DNA from 3 places in the Marinomonas sp. BSi20584 genome. Region 2 is predicted to be linked to each of the others. Evidence: predicted binding sites of a transcription regulator. Region 2 holds the regulator's gene; each other region holds the start of a gene.
The links. The regulator FNR, encoded in region 2, switches genes on or off when oxygen is low (the NO sensors DNR and NnrR bind a similar motif). The targets are predictions, from matches to a motif close to TTGATNTANATCAA.
Positions count from the first base shown of each region.

Region 1 (5,919 bases), on a different contig from region 2:
TGGCAAACTTTAGAAACGCATCAACAGAATTTAACAACTAGAAGAGACGAACAAGAGCAAACCATTGGGCATTTGCGCAATGAAATGCAGCAAGCAAATGTTCCTGAAAGCTACTTTGATTTGTCTTTGGCAGAAGCGTTGGTGCAGTTGCAAGACGCGATGACGCAATGGCGCGACAGTAAAACGGGTTACGATGCTCTATGGCAGCAACGTGAGCAGCTTTCTTACGAATGCCAAGGTCTGCAAGGTGCGTTAAAAGAGAGTCAGCAATTGCATACTGAAGCACGTGAGAAAGTCGCTGAGCTTGATGCGAGTTTAAAAGCTATCGCTGAACAGTTACATGAACTTTTAGGTGGCAAGAGTGTTGGTGAACTTCGTCAAGAAGTGCAATCTCAGACTGATCATGCTCATCAAGCGTTAGAAAAGGTAGAATCTGAGCGACAGCAAATCGCTCAAGCATTGGCGTCTAGTAATGCTACGTTGGAAGCTCTCAATAAAACGCAGCTTTTATTAACGTCAGAATATGAGGCAGCTTTGTCTCATTGGCAAAAACGTTTAGCTGAGACAGGCTTTGAAAGTGAGGCTGTTTGGTTGCAAGCAAGTTTATCCACAGAGGAAGTCAATCAACGTCAAGACGTGCAGAAGAAGTTACAAGAAGCCGTTTCTCGATTACAAACATTATTAACTCAATCCGAGGAATCCTTGCTTAAGCATTCCGAAAGCAAGTCCAAGCTTGCTGTTTTTGACGATGCTGCTCTTGACGGCTCTATCTTTGAAAAGTCTTCTCTTGAAGAGCTGGAAGAAAAATATGCAGAGCTTGATTTAGAGCGTCAAGCTCTGCATCGTCAATGGGGTGTAGTTGCTCAGCAGATTCAAGAAGAAGTTAAACGCAGGGATCAGGTAACCAAATCTAAAGAGGCTCTAAAGGCTCGTCGAGAGGCGTTTGTTCATCTCGAGCGCTTGAATCATTTAATCGGCTCTGCTGATGGAGCTAAATTCCGTCGTTTTGCGCAAAGTTTGACGCTGGATCATTTGGTGTATTTGGCGAATCAACACTTGGATATTTTGCATCGTCGCTATCAATTAATGCGTAACGAAGATGCTTTGTCTTTACTTGTGGTAGATACTTGGCAAGCGAACGCCTCGCGCGATACGAAAACGCTGTCTGGTGGAGAGTCTTTCTTGGTGAGTCTAGCACTAGCCTTGGCTTTGTCTGATTTGGTGTCCCATAAGACTAGTATCGATTCGCTATTCTTAGATGAAGGTTTCGGCACTTTGGATAGCGAGACGCTAGAGTCTGCCCTTGATGCTTTGGATAACTTGCATTCATCAGGTAAAACTATCGGTATTATTAGTCATATTAATGCTCTGAAAGAACGTATTCCTGTACAAATTAAGTTAACAAAACAAAGTGGTTTGGGGGTGAGTCGTCTTTCTGCTGAATTTGCTGTGCATTCGACAGAAGAATGAGGTATTAATCCGTTTATTTACTGACTGTTATTGGTGCAAAAGTTTTCCCCAGATTTATGGGAACAAGTATGTAAGTAAGTTGTAAAATATTAATTAAATCAAATGCTTAATCTTACGTTCATTATTGCTCATTTTGCGTTATTCTTAGCACTACAAGAGAGCGGTATGGGCATTTATGTAAGTGTAAAGACATTGTAGTGGTGGCTTTCTTTAATCATCCAGCTTGATAGAATAGATTTTTAACGCTGATGATGAAAGTTCAGTGCGGCTTTTCAGTATTTAAGCTATTTAAAAAAGGACAGTTTGCATGACAGACTCAGGCTTCCGACTTAAAGGAAGTGTCGTTACAACGGTTTTATTAGAAATTCAAACCTTTTCATTAGATGACATTGTATTTCATTTAAAAGAGAAGATTGATCAGGTCCCGCATTTTTTTAATCAAGCGCCGATCATCATTGATATTTCGAAAATGAAGCGTGGTATTAGGTTAGAAGAATTCGAGGTGCTGATTCAATCGGTCAGCGCTCTTGGCCTTGGCGTAATTGGCTGGCGTTGTGATCCTGAAGCATTACCTGTTTGGAATGCTTCGGTAACTATTCCTCTATTGCCGGCAAGTAAAGCAAGACCAATTAATATATCTCCTGCTGTTAAGGAAGAAACTAGCCCAGATGTAGTGGTGAAGACAGTGGTTGAAGAGCGCTTAGTGCCTCAAGCTACTAAGGTGATTACTAAGCCAATTCGTTCTGGTCAGCAAGTTTATGCTGAAGGTGACTTAATTATACTTAATCAGGTTAGTGCTGGTGCTGAAGTGCTTGCTGATGGGAATATCCATGTTTATGGTGCATTGCGTGGTCGTGCATTGGCTGGTGTGAAAGGTGATGCGGACGCCCGAATTTTTTGCAAAAGCATGGAAGCGGAATTGGTTTCCATTGCTGGTAATTTTATGTTGAGCGATGCGCTGCAAAATATCGTTTGGAAAGACAGCGCTCAAGTGTTATTAGTTGACGATAGCTTAGAAATCGTACCGCTTTAAAATTTATTATTCATTTAATTAGTTAGGTAGACTCAGTGTGAGTTTATCGGGGGATACAACATTGGCAAAGATTATAGTAGTCACCTCGGGCAAGGGTGGTGTCGGCAAGACAACATCCAGTGCTGCTATTGGGACTGGTATTGCGTTAAAAGGTCATAAAACGGTAATTATAGATTTCGATGTGGGTTTACGTAATCTAGACTTGATTATGGGTTGTGAACGTCGAGTGGTTTATGATTTCGTGAATGTCATAAATAAAGAGGCGACTTTATCTCAAGCTTTGATAAAAGATAAGCGTACAAAAGATTTGTTTATTTTGCCGGCGTCGCAAACGCGCGACAAAGATGCTTTAACTATTGAAGGGGTTCAGGGAGTTCTTGAGGAGCTTGCTAAGGACTTTGAATACATTATCTGTGATTCGCCAGCAGGTATTGAGAAGGGCGCTCAGATGGCGCTATATTTTGCTGACGCTGCCATCGTTGTAACTAATCCAGAAGTATCTTCTGTGCGCGACTCGGATCGTATTTTGGGTATTCTACAAAGTAAGTCTAAGCGTGCAGAAGATGGTAAAGAGCCAATCGAAGAGCATCTCCTTCTAACACGGTACCACCCTGGCCGTGTTGCGTTAGGTGAAATGCTAAGTGTCTCTGATGTTGAGGATATTTTAGCAATTCCATTACTGGGTGTTATTCCTGAGTCAGAGGCTGTTTTGAAAGCTTCAAACCAAGGGACACCAGTTATTTTAGACACAGATTCTGAAGCCGGTCTTGCCTACATGGACGCTGTTGACCGATTGATGGGCGAGGAGCGTCCTTTGCGCTTCTTAGAGGTCCAGAAAAAAGGTTTTATCAAACGTTTGTTAGGAGGTTAGAGTGGGAATTTTTGACTATTTTAAAAGCAAAAGCGCGCCTAGCTCCGCTTCTGTTGCCAAGGATCGATTGCAGATTATTGTTGCTCATGAGCGTAGTAAACGCCATCAGCCAGATTATTTGCCACAGATGCAGCAAGAAATCATTGATGTAATTCGTAAGTATGTAAATATCGGCAATGAAGATGTGCAGATACAATTAGACAATACCGATGATTGTTCAATATTAGAGTTAAATGTGACCTTGCCAGAGCAGAATTAGTGCTTCGGTAAGTTCTCGTTAATAATAAGAAAGCGCTCAATGAGACAATTGATGTATGTCTTGTTTGGCGCTTTTTTTGTGCCGAATTATTATTGTACAGTCGTCATCGTTTTACTCAGGTTTTCATGGGTGTATGATGCGAGCCATTCTTTTTTGATTGTTAGAGTAAGATAACATGCTGCGTTTTTCTTTGGGTGTGATTGCTGTTTCTTTGTTTCTAGCTGCTTGCAGTGAACCTAAGCAAGTTGTTTTGCAAGCTAAGTCTACTAGTTCCTCTCCTGAGCTTCCTGTTGCAATGACAGATCCTAAAGCGATGTTGGGAGCGCAGTTATTTTTTGATACGAATTTATCTAAAGAGCGCAATCAGTCTTGTGGAACCTGTCACGATATCGCAAACGGTTTTGTAGATAAAAGACAAGATGCTTTGTTTGGTGCGGTTTCATTGGGCAGCGATCGATTATCTATGGGGAGTCGCAATACACCGACTGCGGCCTATGCGGCGTTTGCTCCGGCTTTTCATCGCATGTCTAATGGTGAATATCGTGGTGGCCAGTTTCTAGATGGTCGAGCCTCTGGTTTGGCGCAACAAGCAGAAGGACCATTTTTAAATCCTTTGGAGATGGCTTTGCCAGACGGTGCGGCTGTTGTTAACCGAGTAAAAGAAAATGAGCGCTATGAAGGCTTGTTTAATTCAATTTATGGGCAAGATATTTTAAATGATCCAATAAAGGGTTATGCCGCAATCACAGAGGCTATTGCGACGTTTGAAAAAACAGCTATGTTCCTGCCGTTTGACTCGAAATACGATCGAGCTTTACGTGGCGAGATAAAACTGACGCCTCAAGAGGAACTTGGAAAAACCTTATTTTTCTCTCAACAGTTTACAAACTGTAATGCTTGTCACCAACTGAATGCCTCACCACTTAACTCCCAAGAAACCTTTACTAATTATGAATATCGTAATATTGGTGTACCGGCTAACCCTGACTTGATGACGCACAATGGTAATAAAAAAGATCTTGGATTATTGGATAATCCGTCCATAGATGACCCTAAGCAAGCAGGTAAGTTTAAAGTGCCGTCTTTGCGAAATGTCGCTGTTACAGGGCCATATATGCATAATGGTGTCTTTAAAGATCTTCGAACGGTAGTGCTTTTTTATGATAAATATAATAATCCAAGGCGTACGATAAACCCTGAAACAGGTAAGCCTTGGGCTGAGCCTGAAGTGGCGGAAAATATCGACTTGGTGAATTTGCAAAAGGGTCCAGCCTTGCCAGATCAAAGGGTGGATGCCATTGTTGCGTTTTTGAAAACATTAACAGATCAGCGCTATGAGTCATTACTTAATGATCAATAGTGTTGTTATTGTTGTGACAGCTAGGCTTAACTCCTTATTGTTTTCATTGATAAAACTGGCTAGTAAGTAAAAAATTTATTACATTGATTCTTTAGTTATTTTCTTTCGCATCTTGTATGTGCCGCTTGAATTTAAAGGGTTGATATCATGAAGTATGTTCCACTTGGCCGAACTGGCTTAGAAGTTTCTCGCGTATGTTTGGGTACCATGACTTGGGGTACTCAAAACAACCAAGCTGATGCCGATGTTCAAATTGAATACGCTTTAGCAAATGGTGTGAATTTTATCGACACTGCTGAAATGTATTCTGTACCGCCAACGCCTGAGTCTTATGGTAAAACAGAAACTATTATTGGTGATTGGCTTTCTCGTAATCCATCGCGTCGTAAAGAATTTATTCTTGCTACTAAAATTGCCGGCCCTGGAATGAAATACGTTCGTGATGGAAGCAATATTTCTGGCAAAACGGTGATTGAAGCAGTAGATGCTTCTCTGAAGCGTTTGCAGACAGATTATATTGATCTTTATCAGCTTCATTGGCCAAATCGTTCTACACCACATTTTGCAAAGCACTTCCCTGGGGTTATTAGCTTTACTGATGTTGATCGTAATGAGCAGTCCGCTCAAATATTAGATATTCTTCAAGGGTTAGATGCTTGTATTAAATCGGGTAAAATTCGTCACTTTGGTTTATCTGATGATACGACTTGGGGGATTAATGAGTTTATTCGTTTGAGTGATAAACATGGTTTGCCTCGAGTTGCGTCTATTCAAAATGAATTTAGCTTGTTACACACAAAAGATTGGCCCTATTTGGTTGAAAACTGTGTTCATGAAGATGTTGCGTATTTGCCTTGGTCGCCTTTGGCGGCTGGTGCTTTAACAGGTAAGTATCTTGGTGGTGCCCGCCCTGCAGGAAGTCGTTG
Region 1 covers NZ_KZ454897.1:37,504-43,422, forward strand. Annotated here, with positions in the region: gene TY87_RS20400 (SbcC/MukB-like Walker B domain-containing protein) at 1-1,470, shown strand, start outside; gene minC (septum site-determining protein MinC) at 1,778-2,503, shown strand; gene minD (septum site-determining protein MinD) at 2,565-3,374, shown strand; gene minE (cell division topological specificity factor MinE) at 3,376-3,633, shown strand; gene TY87_RS20420 (cytochrome-c peroxidase) at 3,809-4,993, shown strand; gene TY87_RS20425 (aldo/keto reductase) at 5,141-5,919, shown strand, end outside.
Region 1: the regulator FNR is predicted to act here: its motif matches at 3,682-3,695, upstream of TY87_RS20420 (cytochrome-c peroxidase).

Region 2 (5,919 bases):
TGCGGCATTTTGTAAAAAAGGCTGGGATTTAGGCAGGAGCAAGCCTATATTTATTAGACAAAACAAGGATTAGGTGTTGCCATGAAAATTCAATTACTAATGATCATTACCGTGATTATATCGTCTTTATTGACGATATCTCAGCGCGCCAATGCTCAAGAAGTAAATCAATTTCGCTGGCTAGAACCTACTGTAGAGCAAAGATGTGATGAAGTCGTTGTCCCAGATCAAGATAATGGAGCAGATAGCGGCTTTATTGTATTTATTCCATTTCGGACTCATCCCTCAGCTTTAACTCCAACGCCTTTTCTAAATTATCGCTTACCTGTTATTGCTAAAATTAGTAGTAGCATCAATCCAAGAGCCCCACCGTTTTCACTGATATAACTCACCCACGCTTTAGCTATTTTATTTTTTACACTGGGGATTAATCATGAAAACACTAACTTATGTATCTACAAAAGACGTTAACCAACTAACTTGGCCTGCAACTACAGAAAATATAAACCTTTATTCTTCTGCTTTATCAGTCTTTACTGATTTTCAAACGGCCGGCCCACGCGTAATTGAATCAAATACTCGTGCAGATGAGCTTGTTCAGTTGATGAGAAAAGAACATGTACGCATGAAAATCGTAGTCGATGCAGATAATCGCTTTGTTGGCGTTATTAGTCTTGAAGACTTGTCTGAAGATGTCTTCATTAAACAGGTAGCAAATGGTTTTCAACGTTCAGAATTGATGGTTGCAGATTTGATGAGAGCTAAAGAAGTGTTACTTGCTCTATCGTATACATCTCTTAAGCATTCAGATATTGAATCACTTTTGTTTAGTCAGCGTAACAATAAGCTGCAGCATTTGCTTGTTATTGATGAAGATACCAAGGCTATTCGTGGTTTGATTTCATCTAACGATGTTGCTCGCCAGCTTCGATTGGATATTGATGTTGCTTTCTCTAGTTTTGCGCATACTTACCAAAGCGCTATTCTTGGTCAAAAAGAGCCTACAAAAAAGCTAAAGGTAGCTTAATTCACGATCAACTTTTAGCGCTAGTTACTTAAAAGAAGCCCAGATTATTAGATAATCTGGGCTTCTTTTTGTTTGCTCTTGTTTCTTATTAGCCTTTCTTTTCGATCCAATAGTAATAAATCTCCCCTTCTTGATCTTGTCGAATAAGCTTGTGGCCAAGAAATTGGCAGAACTTTGGAATATCTCTTGTCGTTGATGGATCAGTCGCAATGACTTTTAGCACCTCCTTCGCAGCCAGTTTTCGCATCTCTACATGAAGCATCATTACGGGTTCAGGGCAAAGTAAATCTGTTGCATCAAGCTGAGCTTGGTGTTCCATAATATTTCTCTCAATAGGTTAAGCTTCGGTTTCGATATTCTTCTCTAGCCAGTTTTTCGTGTGAATAGCTATTTCTAAAACAGTGTCTTCTATACTTTTATTGTATTTTTTTAGCGTTTTAAAGTCATGGTCCGCACCTTCTATCCAAAGAATATTCACATTGTCAGGCAATATTTGCTTACTAACCCAATCGTACGAACCTAATTGATCTCTTGTGCCTTGAATAATCAAACATGGTGCTTTTAGTTCAGCAAGAAACGATAATCTATTTTTTTCGGGCTTTCCGGCTGGGTAGAAAGGAAAACCGAAACATACTACAGCTTTCACCATGGGTAGATGTGTTAGTTGTGTAGCTACTCGACCTCCCATGGATTTCCCAGCAACAATACAGCTATTCTCATCCACAATATGCTCAGCAAATTCAGGAACAAGGGTGTTAAATCTAGGTGGTGGCCTTTTCTTTCCTAAACGCTCTTGCTCTTGCATATATGAAAAAGTTACTGGTATCGCAGCTTGCTGTCTTTGCTCGGATATTGCGTCACAAAGTTGCTTTAAAAAGGTGTGATTGTGACCAGCACCAGCACCGTGGGCGAGGTATAAAGGGAGAGAATTCATGTTCATAGTTTTCAAAAAAAACGCTATTAGACCAGATTAGATCGATGGTTAGAACCTTGCTAGATGCATTATTACCAACAACATAGAGAAAGGTTTTAGTTGCAGTATGAAAATCCTTGATCTGGGTCAGCAAATGGCTTTTCACTAAAGTGTAAACTCCTATTAGAAATTTTAATAGGAACACATCATGATTTGGGATTCTTCACTTATCGCTAAGTACGATCTATCTGGGCCTCGTTATACATCTTACCCAACGGCACCGCAATTTGACTCAAGTATTAGTAAAATTGCGCTTATTGATAAGATGTTAACGCCTTCCGAAGCGCCTCTTAGTTTGTATTTTCATATTCCGTTTTGCGCTCACCTTTGTTACTACTGCGCCTGTAATAAGATTGTGACTAAGCAGTACGATAAAGGCGCCGAATACGTTGAACTACTCGGCGAAGAAATGAGATTACGCAGCCTTATGCTTGATCACTCAAGAGAAGTTACGCAGTTACATTTTGGTGGTGGCACCCCTACTTTTTTGACCGAAGAATTAATTGAGGTGCTATTTGATAATATTCAGCAACACTTCAATTTAATTAATGACGGAACGCAAGATTACAGCATTGAAATAGATCCTAGAGAAATAAGTCGATCTAAGCTGAAGTTATTAACTGAAAAGGGAATTAACCGAATTAGTATTGGTGTGCAAGACTTTGACATCAAGGTACAAGAGGCCATCCATCGTGTTCAACCCGTTAAAATGGTTGCAGATCTTGTAAAAGATGCTCGTGAATTAGACATTAAGTCAATTAATTTTGATCTAATTTATGGCTTGCCATATCAATCTATAGAAGGCTTTAGAGAGACTTTGGCGCAAGTGATTGAATTATCACCAGAGCGAATTTCGCTGTTCAATTACGCTCATTTACCTGATCGATTCCGTGCTCAAAGACTGATTTCAGATGATAGTTTGCCCGTATCAAGTATGAAACTTGATTTGTTGAAAATGAGTATTGAGTATTTGATAGCTGCTGGTTATGAATATATCGGCATGGATCATTTTGCAAAATCAACTGATAGCTTGGCGATAGCTCAAAAACAAGGCAAGCTACAGCGTAACTTTCAGGGCTATACAACACATGCTGGCACAGATTTGGTCGCATTTGGCGTTTCTGCTATTAGTGATTTAAATGGTGTTTATATTCAGAACCATACTGACTTATCAATTTATAGGAGTAGTATTGAGAAAGGTCAATTAGCTATAGCTAAAGGGTATATTAGTGATCTAGATGACAGAATTCGACATCAAGTTATAATGACGCTAATTTCTCAATTTGAGTTGAACACTGCCATTATTGAGCAAAAATATAATATTAGCTTCTTCGAGTACTTTTTTGAAGAGATGGAAAATCTAACTCCCATGACTAAAGATGGTATGTTAGATATTGATCGTAGTGGAATGCAGACCACTATTAAAGTTACAGAGCGCGGTAGATTATTAATTCGCTGTATTTGTATGGTTTTTGATAAATATCTCAACGGCGCCATAAAATACTCTAAAGTTATATAGATCGAGATCAGGGAGATTCACATGTCATTGACACACACACAGTCACGATTCAACAGTACGCTTACTTCGCAATGCCAGAACTGTAGCTTAAGCGCCCTTTGCCTTCCAATAGCATTAGCTGATGAAGATATTAATAAATTAGATCAAATAATAGAGCGTAAGAAACCACTAAAAAAGGGCGAGTTTTTGTTTCGCCAAGGCGAAGCGTTTGATTCAGTTTATGCTGTACGCTCTGGCACTTTAAAAACATTCAATATTACGTCCGTCGGCGAAGAGCAAATTACAGGCTTTTATTGCCCCAGTGAATTAGTCGGTTTAAGCGGGATTGATTCAAACGTCTACCCTGTTTCTGCAAAGGCACTGGAAACAACAACAGTGTGCGAGATTCCATTTAGTCATCTTGAAGAGCTGTCTTCTCATATCCCTTCTTTGAAGCATCAGATATTTAAGGTGATGAGCCGTAAAATATCCGACGACCAACAGATGATGGTATTGTTAGGGAAAAAGAATGCTGATGAGAAAGTTGCTTCTTTCCTTTTGAATCTATCTAATCGTTTCAAAAAGCGTGGTTATTCAGCGAGCTCTTTTCGTTTATCTATGTCGCGCGGGGAAATTGGTAACTACCTTGGATTGGCAGTTGAAACTGTTAGTCGTGTCATCACCCGTTTTCAAAAAAATGAGTTAATACATGTTGATGGCAAGGAAATAGAAATAATCGACTTCCCTGAAATGCAAAAACTCGTTGGGGTTGCTAGTGATTGTGGTAAAATCGCCCGCATTTGATTGATATGATGAGGCCCAACAGGCATGCTTTACGACGATTTTTACGTTAAATCCCTAATACAAACAATAGAAGACTGGCCAAAACAAGGTATAAGCTTTCGAGACATTACTCCCATTTTTAGTGACCCTAAAGGCATGAGAATGGTTGTTGATGCTTATGTGCATCGCTACATTGCAACAGATATCACTCATATTGCCTGCATTGATGCTCGAGGCTTTTTAATTGCTGCTGTTTTAGCCTATGAACTGCAAAAGCCGCTTATCTTAGTGCGTAAAAAGGGCAAGCTTCCAGGAAAAACCATTTCACAAAAATACGCTTTGGAATACGGTGAAGCGGAATTGGAGATCCAAGAAGGCGCAGTGAAAGCGGGCGATGAAGTATTGTTATTTGATGATTTGATAGCGACTGGTGGTACCCTATTTGCCGCTATCAAACTATTGACCAGCCAAGGTGCGAATATAAAAGAAGTGGCAGCTATTATAGATTTGCCTGATCTAGGCGGAAGTCAAAAACTAAGAGACAGTGAAATACCTGTTTTTAGCCTTTGCGCTTATGATGGTGAATAATGCTCGAATGTTAACAAATAAAAAGGTGGCATAAGCCACCTTTTTATTTTCAAATAATATTTACTGTTATTAAAAGTCTACTGTTGCACCAATAGAAAGACCTTTGTCAATTTCTTTACGAGAATCATCTTCATATACAGTTACTGTTTTGCCATATCGAATAAACGCACGTGCATTGCGCATAGTCATGTATTCAGCACGAAATTCATAAGTGTACATATGATCTAAGTTGGAGATGGATAATACTTGTGGTGAGTAATACACAGAGCCATAGATACTAACTCGATTCGCTTCTGGTAAGGTGTATCGGTACCAACCACCTAAAGCAAGCGCAACAGATAAGTCGTCCTTCTTGTCTAAATCTGCATCAATAGCATATAGTCTAATACCAATACCTGCTTGAAGCGGTCCACTAGTATCTGAGTCTTCAACAGTGACACCTATATGTGCAGTAGAGGTATTTTTGTCATCATTATGAGTCACGCCGCCATTAACGCCGAACGCTCCCATATTCAAGTTAATATCACCTTTTACTGTATCATTCGTTAGACTAACTCCAGCGGATGATGCATTGACGATAGAAGACCCTAAAATACCGACGGTTAACAATAGAGCTTTATGCGTTAGGTTCATTTCTATTATCCTATAATGAAATAATATTTAATCGGTCAAAGGCCGCGGGCGACTGTTTTAACCCTTTAAAGTCGAATAGTTTTGTGTCTGCCAAATGCGATGGAACGACATTTTGAATAGCAGAAAACATGGTTTCCGTTCTACCAGGAAATTCTTTTTCCCACTTTTGTAACATGTCTTTTACGACTTGTCTTTGTAAGTTCTCTTGAGAGCCACAAAGGTTACAAGGGATAATAGGATATTCCTTCATCACAGAGAAGGCTTCAATATCTTCTTCTTTGCAGTAAGCAAGAGGACGGATAACGATATGTTTACCATCATCGCTTAGCAATTTTGGTGGCATAGACTTTAACTTACCACCAAAAAACATATTCAAGAATAATGTTTCAAGAATATCATCTCTGTGATGGCCAAGTG
Region 2 covers NZ_KZ454869.1:136,467-142,385, reverse strand. Annotated here, with positions in the region: gene TY87_RS02305 (hypothetical protein) at 82-387, shown strand; gene TY87_RS02300 (CBS domain-containing protein) at 434-1,027, shown strand; gene tusA (sulfurtransferase TusA) at 1,116-1,346, opposite strand; gene TY87_RS02290 (alpha/beta family hydrolase) at 1,365-1,961, opposite strand; gene hemN (oxygen-independent coproporphyrinogen III oxidase) at 2,149-3,519, shown strand; gene fnr (fumarate/nitrate reduction transcriptional regulator Fnr) at 3,541-4,302, shown strand; gene TY87_RS02275 (adenine phosphoribosyltransferase) at 4,327-4,869, shown strand; gene TY87_RS02270 (YfaZ family outer membrane protein) at 4,939-5,502, opposite strand; gene ttcA (tRNA 2-thiocytidine(32) synthetase TtcA) at 5,513-5,919, opposite strand, start outside.

Region 3 (5,919 bases), on a different contig from region 2:
GTCCCTTCAGAAGTAAGCGAAGAAAAAAAATATAACTATGACGATCCTCTTATAAGTGGCTATCTTGATTATGGAATCACGACTGCATGGACCGCTGGTATGAATGCTCAAGCTGATGAATACGTACAACAAGTTGGATTTAAAAATATTGTAGCGACAAAGATTGGTCAGTTTGCATTTGAAAATTCGTGGAGTATTAGTGATGAGCTAAATGGTAGTACTTATCGAATTGTATTTAACACTTTTACCGATCCCAGCATTGAGCATAGAAGTTTTAGTGTGGGTTATGAACATTCTAGTCAGGATTATTTGTCATTAGGTTATAGGCCTGACCAAAACAACGATTTTCACCGGCGAGAACATATTTTTCAAGCAAATTATAGTTATTTTAATACCCCTAATTTTCAAACTTATTTATTTGTTAATGCTTCTACAACATATGGAGAAGAAGGTGTTGATAAAACGATAGGTGCTAGCTTTTCCCACGATTTTGATAATGGTCAATGGCGATATAATTTTGGCGGACAATGGGAGGAAAATAGTGGCAAAGAGGGTTGGCGGGCAAAACTCTCTTTATTATATAAATTCTCAAATACTCAAAGTGCAAGACTTTCTCAACAATCTGGCGGAAAAAAAACACGTCTAGAATTCACGCAAGACAGTAATCGTCGTTATGTGGATTCATTCAATTACCGAGTTGGAGCGGAAAAAAATGATCAAGATGAAGCCGAATTTGATCTGTATGCACAATATAATGCGAATCGTTTTTTAACTAGTGTTGATCACACTAGTTCCTATCAGGAACTTAATTCGCAATCAGCCGACTATCAAACTCGCTTTAGTTTTTCTTCTAGCATTGCTTTTGCCGGAGGCGATTGGGCGGTAGGCAAACCTATATATGATAGCTTTGCTTTAGTTAAAGCCCACTCAAGCCTAGAAGGTAAAAAAATTACTTTAGGAAAATACGATAATCAGTATCGAGCAAGTAATGAAGATTTTTCCACCATATTGCTAAATGATATTAATTCATATAGCCGTTCAACAGTAAGTGTTGATGTGAATGATTTAGCTCCAGGGTACGATATTGGATCTGGTGTTATTTCTTTTTATCCATCCTACCGAAGTGGACATCAAGCCGTAATAGGTACGGAAGCGAATATTTCTGTTATTGCAACGTTGCTTGATGAGCAAGATGTACCATTAGCGTTACAAGTTGGAACAGCTGTTTGTACTACAGATAGTAAAAAAACAGAGATAGATTTTTTTACCAATAAAAAAGGAAAATTTGCATTGACTGGTCTTATGCCCTGTCAGTATGAAATCACCTTAAATAACGATAGACAGTCTAAATTTTTTATCAATGTTAAAGAAAATGAGCAGTTACAAAGGAAAGGGGTAATTCATGTGCATTAATAAGATAAGACTCATTTTTAGCTTTATAATTTTTCTTATGTTACCTCAATATGTTATTGCTCAATGTGATGCAAAGATTGGAGAAATAAGACATATATATGATGACTTTGAAAGTTATTACTCATCAAAACCGAGTCCGGCAAGAAAAGAATTGCGCATAAATTTAGTTAATGATAATAACTGTAATGCTTATATGATACTAACAACAGAAAATCAATATCAATTAAAAGGACAATTTCAGTCTATTAATTACCATATTAAAAATAATAGTCAGAGCTTAATTTTTCCATCAAGAGCTCGCTTTATATTTATTGATTCTGTAGCAGATATTAATTTGTTTATTCCTGTTGGTACAATAGTTAAAGCTGGAGTATACACAGATAATTTAATTATAAAATTGTTTGATGAGAATGATGCTTTACTAGATGAAAAATATTTTGAAATTCAGGAAGATATAATTGCCCGTGCGAGTATGTCAATTCTTGGCTATAATTCACATAGCAGTAATGTCTATTTGGGAGAATTAATACCAAGAAAAGAATATAGCATGTTGCCTAGTTTTAAGGTTATAACGAATACGGATGTTAAATTGACAGTTCTTTCGGAGAATAGAGGTGAGTTAAGGCACAATGTTTATAAAACTAGATATACTGTTGGCTATCTTATTAATTTAGATGGGGAATGGGTGGATTTGAAACAAAATTATAGCAGGGTTTTTTCTTATAACAAAAGAAATGATTTCTTTATAAGTTTGAAAATGCAGTTAGATGACTTCAAAAATCAAGCTGCAGGTGAATATACAGATATTCTTAGATTTCAGATAAGTCCTCTTAACTATTGATTTTATTAAAATTCGATTTACACCAAAGCCTAGCTTGCTGCTTATTTTTAACTTCAATTTTTTGATAGATTTTATGTAAATGAACACGCACGGTTGCTTCACTTATAAATAGGCTATCAGCAATGGCGGTATATTCTAAACCAGAGTATAATAATTTTAATACTTTTATTTCTTTTCTAGTTAAATTATTTGTTCGTAATGTGGTGTGTTGCTCTTCTTCAAGCATTTGTCGAGTCCAGCAATCAGTTATTGGTCTTGGAAACCACAATTCACCTTGTTCGATTGCTTTAAAACCTTGTTCGAAAAGAGTTTTATCTGCATATTCAAAAAATATACCTTTCAAGTTTGGCCATGATTTTAAATCAGAAAAATCTGCATTCTTAGGTACATCAAAAATAACAAGCCCCTGCTGTCCATTTTTCTGCATGAACTGACTTAAAAGTTCATGGTTGGTAATTACATTTAATGTTTTATAATTCACAAGTAATAAATTGTAATCGACAGCTTCATAGAGTAGAGGACTTTGCTTTTTATGATCTAAGTAGTTGATTTTTTTATTGATTTCTATTTCAACATCCATAATCTCTACCTTTATGGTATTTTAAATACTTATTTAATATATTCTTAATCTTTTAATATTTCAATAATTAATTTAATTAATATTTCCTCATTTTAAATTAATGATAGCTATTAAATTTATAATTTTTATTGATTTCAATTTTTAGCAATAAGATGGTTTTATTTAAGATTTATATTTTTGATGTAAATTTAAAAATGAAACGTTGTTTTGTAATTTTATTTATCTTATTTTTCTATAAGTATTATCAGTTTTTTGGTTTGTAGTTCTCATTTATATGTTATGGATTTTTTCTTTTCCTTATATTTTTACTTCGCATATCTAGATTTATATCAATTTTTTTTGAAATTTAAGCCGCTATTGCTGTTAAAGAGTCTATGATGATAGAAGACAAAAATACATTTAACGAACGAGCTTGTAAGCGAGGTCGATTACGATGGAAGTGAAGCTGCATGGAATTTAAAGATTATTATAAGATTCTGGGTGTCGCTGAAAATGCCGATGCTTCTGCGATAAAAGCAAGTTATCGAAAACTTGCTAGAAAATATCATCCCGATGTCAGTAAAGAAGCTAATGCTGAGCAGAAATTCAAAGAGGTAGGCGAAGCCTATACCGTTTTAAAGGATCCAGAAAAGCGTGCTGAATACGATATGTTGCGTAAGCAAGGTTCTCGTCGAGCTGATGGTGGTTTCCAGCCACCACCTGATTGGCAATCAACTCATGCAGGCCAAAGATCCCATAATCAAAGTAGTAACGCAGATTTTAGTGACTTTTTCGATTCTATTTTTGGAGCGAGTGGCGGAGGCGGAGGGTTTCGTCAAGCGGATGATTTCCAGCGCTCGAACAATCAACGAGGCCGCGATATACATCATAAAATTGCTTTATTTTTGGAGGAAGCACATCTTGGTTGTCAACGACAATTATCTTTGCGAGTTTCCGAGCCAGACCAAAACGGTTTTATAAGGCAGCGAGATAAAACTTTAAATGTAAAGATCCCTGCAGGTGTTATCCAGGGACAGCATATTCGTTTGTCGGGGCAAGGCGAAGCGGGCATTGGCGACGGAAAAGCAGGGGACTTATTACTTGAAATTGAATTCGCGCCGCATCCTTACTTTGCGGTTGATGGCAAAAATATTTTACTTACTTTGCCTATTACTTGTTGGGAAGCTGCTTTGGGGGCTAATGTGGAAGCCCCGACACTTAGCGGTAAAGTGAAATTAAAAATTCCTAAAGGGGCGTCCAGTGGTAATAAACTCCGTATAAAAGGCAAGGGGTTGGTTGGTAAAGCTGGTGACGTCACTGGTGATCAGGTTGTGACCTTACAAGTGAGTTTACCAAAAGTACACAGCAATAAAGCAGAAGCGCTTTATCAACAATTATCTGAGTGTGAGTCGGAGTTTAACCCACGCCACGTATTCGAGAGGTAGAGGATGTCTAAATCAGAGATAGTGGTCATTGAATCTCAACATGAGCATGTGTTATTTACTCTAGAAGAGGTCTGTGAACGATGTGATATTCACGTAGACATCATAATTGAAATGATCGAATACGGTATCGTGGAACCAGTTGAACCAGTTGAACCAGTTGAAACAGTTGAACCAGTTGAACCAATTGAGCAATCAACGGAATCTATTTGGTATTTTAATAGCCATGCATTAGTTCGATTGCAGCGGGCGCAACGTCTGATGAATGGGTTGGAATTAAACCTATCAGGTGTGGCTTTAAGCCTTGAGTTGATGGATGAAATTGAAGAGTTGCAACAACGGATCGTCATACTTAGCCGTCAATTGCCATAGAATTACGTTTTGCTGTATGCATTAGCAATTGTTTTGAATGCTTAGGGATGGTTTTAATTATGCGTATAAAGTGAAAGTAGGGACTGTTACTATAATAGTGAAATATGCTGTTTACTTTTCACTATTATAAATAGGCCTACCAAATCATGTTAAGAGGTTTCGATACTTTTAGAAAACGCATTACTCTATTATCTGGCGGTTTGTTGCTTTCTCTAAGTTTGGTGCTGATTACCTCTTTCTATCAACTGACTTCTAGTCGACTTGCAACAGCCAGCGGTGAATCTCTGGTAAATCTTAGTCAATCTATTTCAAATATGTTGTCGGCTAATTTAATGGAGCGTGAACGTGAGGTTGTCCTGCTTAGTAAGCGTACTTCCTTATATGAAACTCAAGACTTAAGCGGATTGCAGTACGCTATTGATCAAATTAAAAGCTCCTACAAGGATTATGCTTGGATTGGTTTTGCTAATGTTGATGGAGTGGTTTTAGCGTCAAGTAATGGAGTATTGAAAGAGGCAGATGTCAGTCAGCGACCTTGGTTCATTAGTGGTCGATCAGGTCCTTTTATTGGTAATGTGCATAAAGCGTTATTGCTTGAAAACTTGCTGCCTAAGACTAAGGATGGCTCGCCAATTCGTTTTGTCGATTTTGCCGCTCCTGTAATAGGTGAAAGTGGTGAGTTGAAAGGCGTAGTCGCGACTCATGCAGATTGGGCTTGGGTTAAAGAGGTTTTGTTATCTTCTTTGACCGATGCTTCGAAACGAAAAAATATCGATATCTTTATTATCGATAATGAGCACAGAGTTTTATATCCAGACTATCATTTTCCTAATGATATTGAAGTACCAAAAACACTGCCTAAAGATGGCCAATTTAAATCGTTGCTTTGGCAGGATGACAAAGAATACCTAACCAGTTTAGTTTCGGTACGTTCTCCTGAATCAACAGATCTTGCTTGGCAAATCGTTGTACGTCAGCCATTGTCTATTGCTATGTCAGCAGTAAATGAAGTTCATAAGTTGTTACTTTTTTTTGGTGTGTTTGCGACATTGCTTTGTATGCTGCTTGCCTATCAATTTGCGGGCACATTAAGTCGTCCATTGGAGCGATTAGCGCTGACAGCAAAGAGTATTCAACAGGGAGATAGAAAGGTAACTTTTCAATCGGATAGTAAGTTGATAGAAGTGGCAAGCTTAAGTCGTTCTTTGCAGGAAATGATGTCTTCTTTATTGATGAGAGAGCAGTCTTTGATGCAGATGAATGTCATGCTAGAGACAAAAGTAAAAAATAGA
Region 3 covers NZ_KZ454878.1:101,425-107,343, forward strand. Annotated here, with positions in the region: gene TY87_RS11110 (fimbria/pilus outer membrane usher protein) at 1-1,413, shown strand, start outside; gene TY87_RS11115 (hypothetical protein) at 1,403-2,254, shown strand; gene TY87_RS11120 (LuxR C-terminal-related transcriptional regulator) at 2,244-2,834, opposite strand; gene TY87_RS11125 (DnaJ C-terminal domain-containing protein) at 3,284-4,258, shown strand; gene TY87_RS11130 (chaperone modulator CbpM) at 4,262-4,627, shown strand; gene TY87_RS11135 (GGDEF domain-containing protein) at 4,774-5,919, shown strand, end outside.
Region 3: the regulator FNR is predicted to act here: its motif matches at 3,154-3,167, upstream of TY87_RS11125 (DnaJ C-terminal domain-containing protein).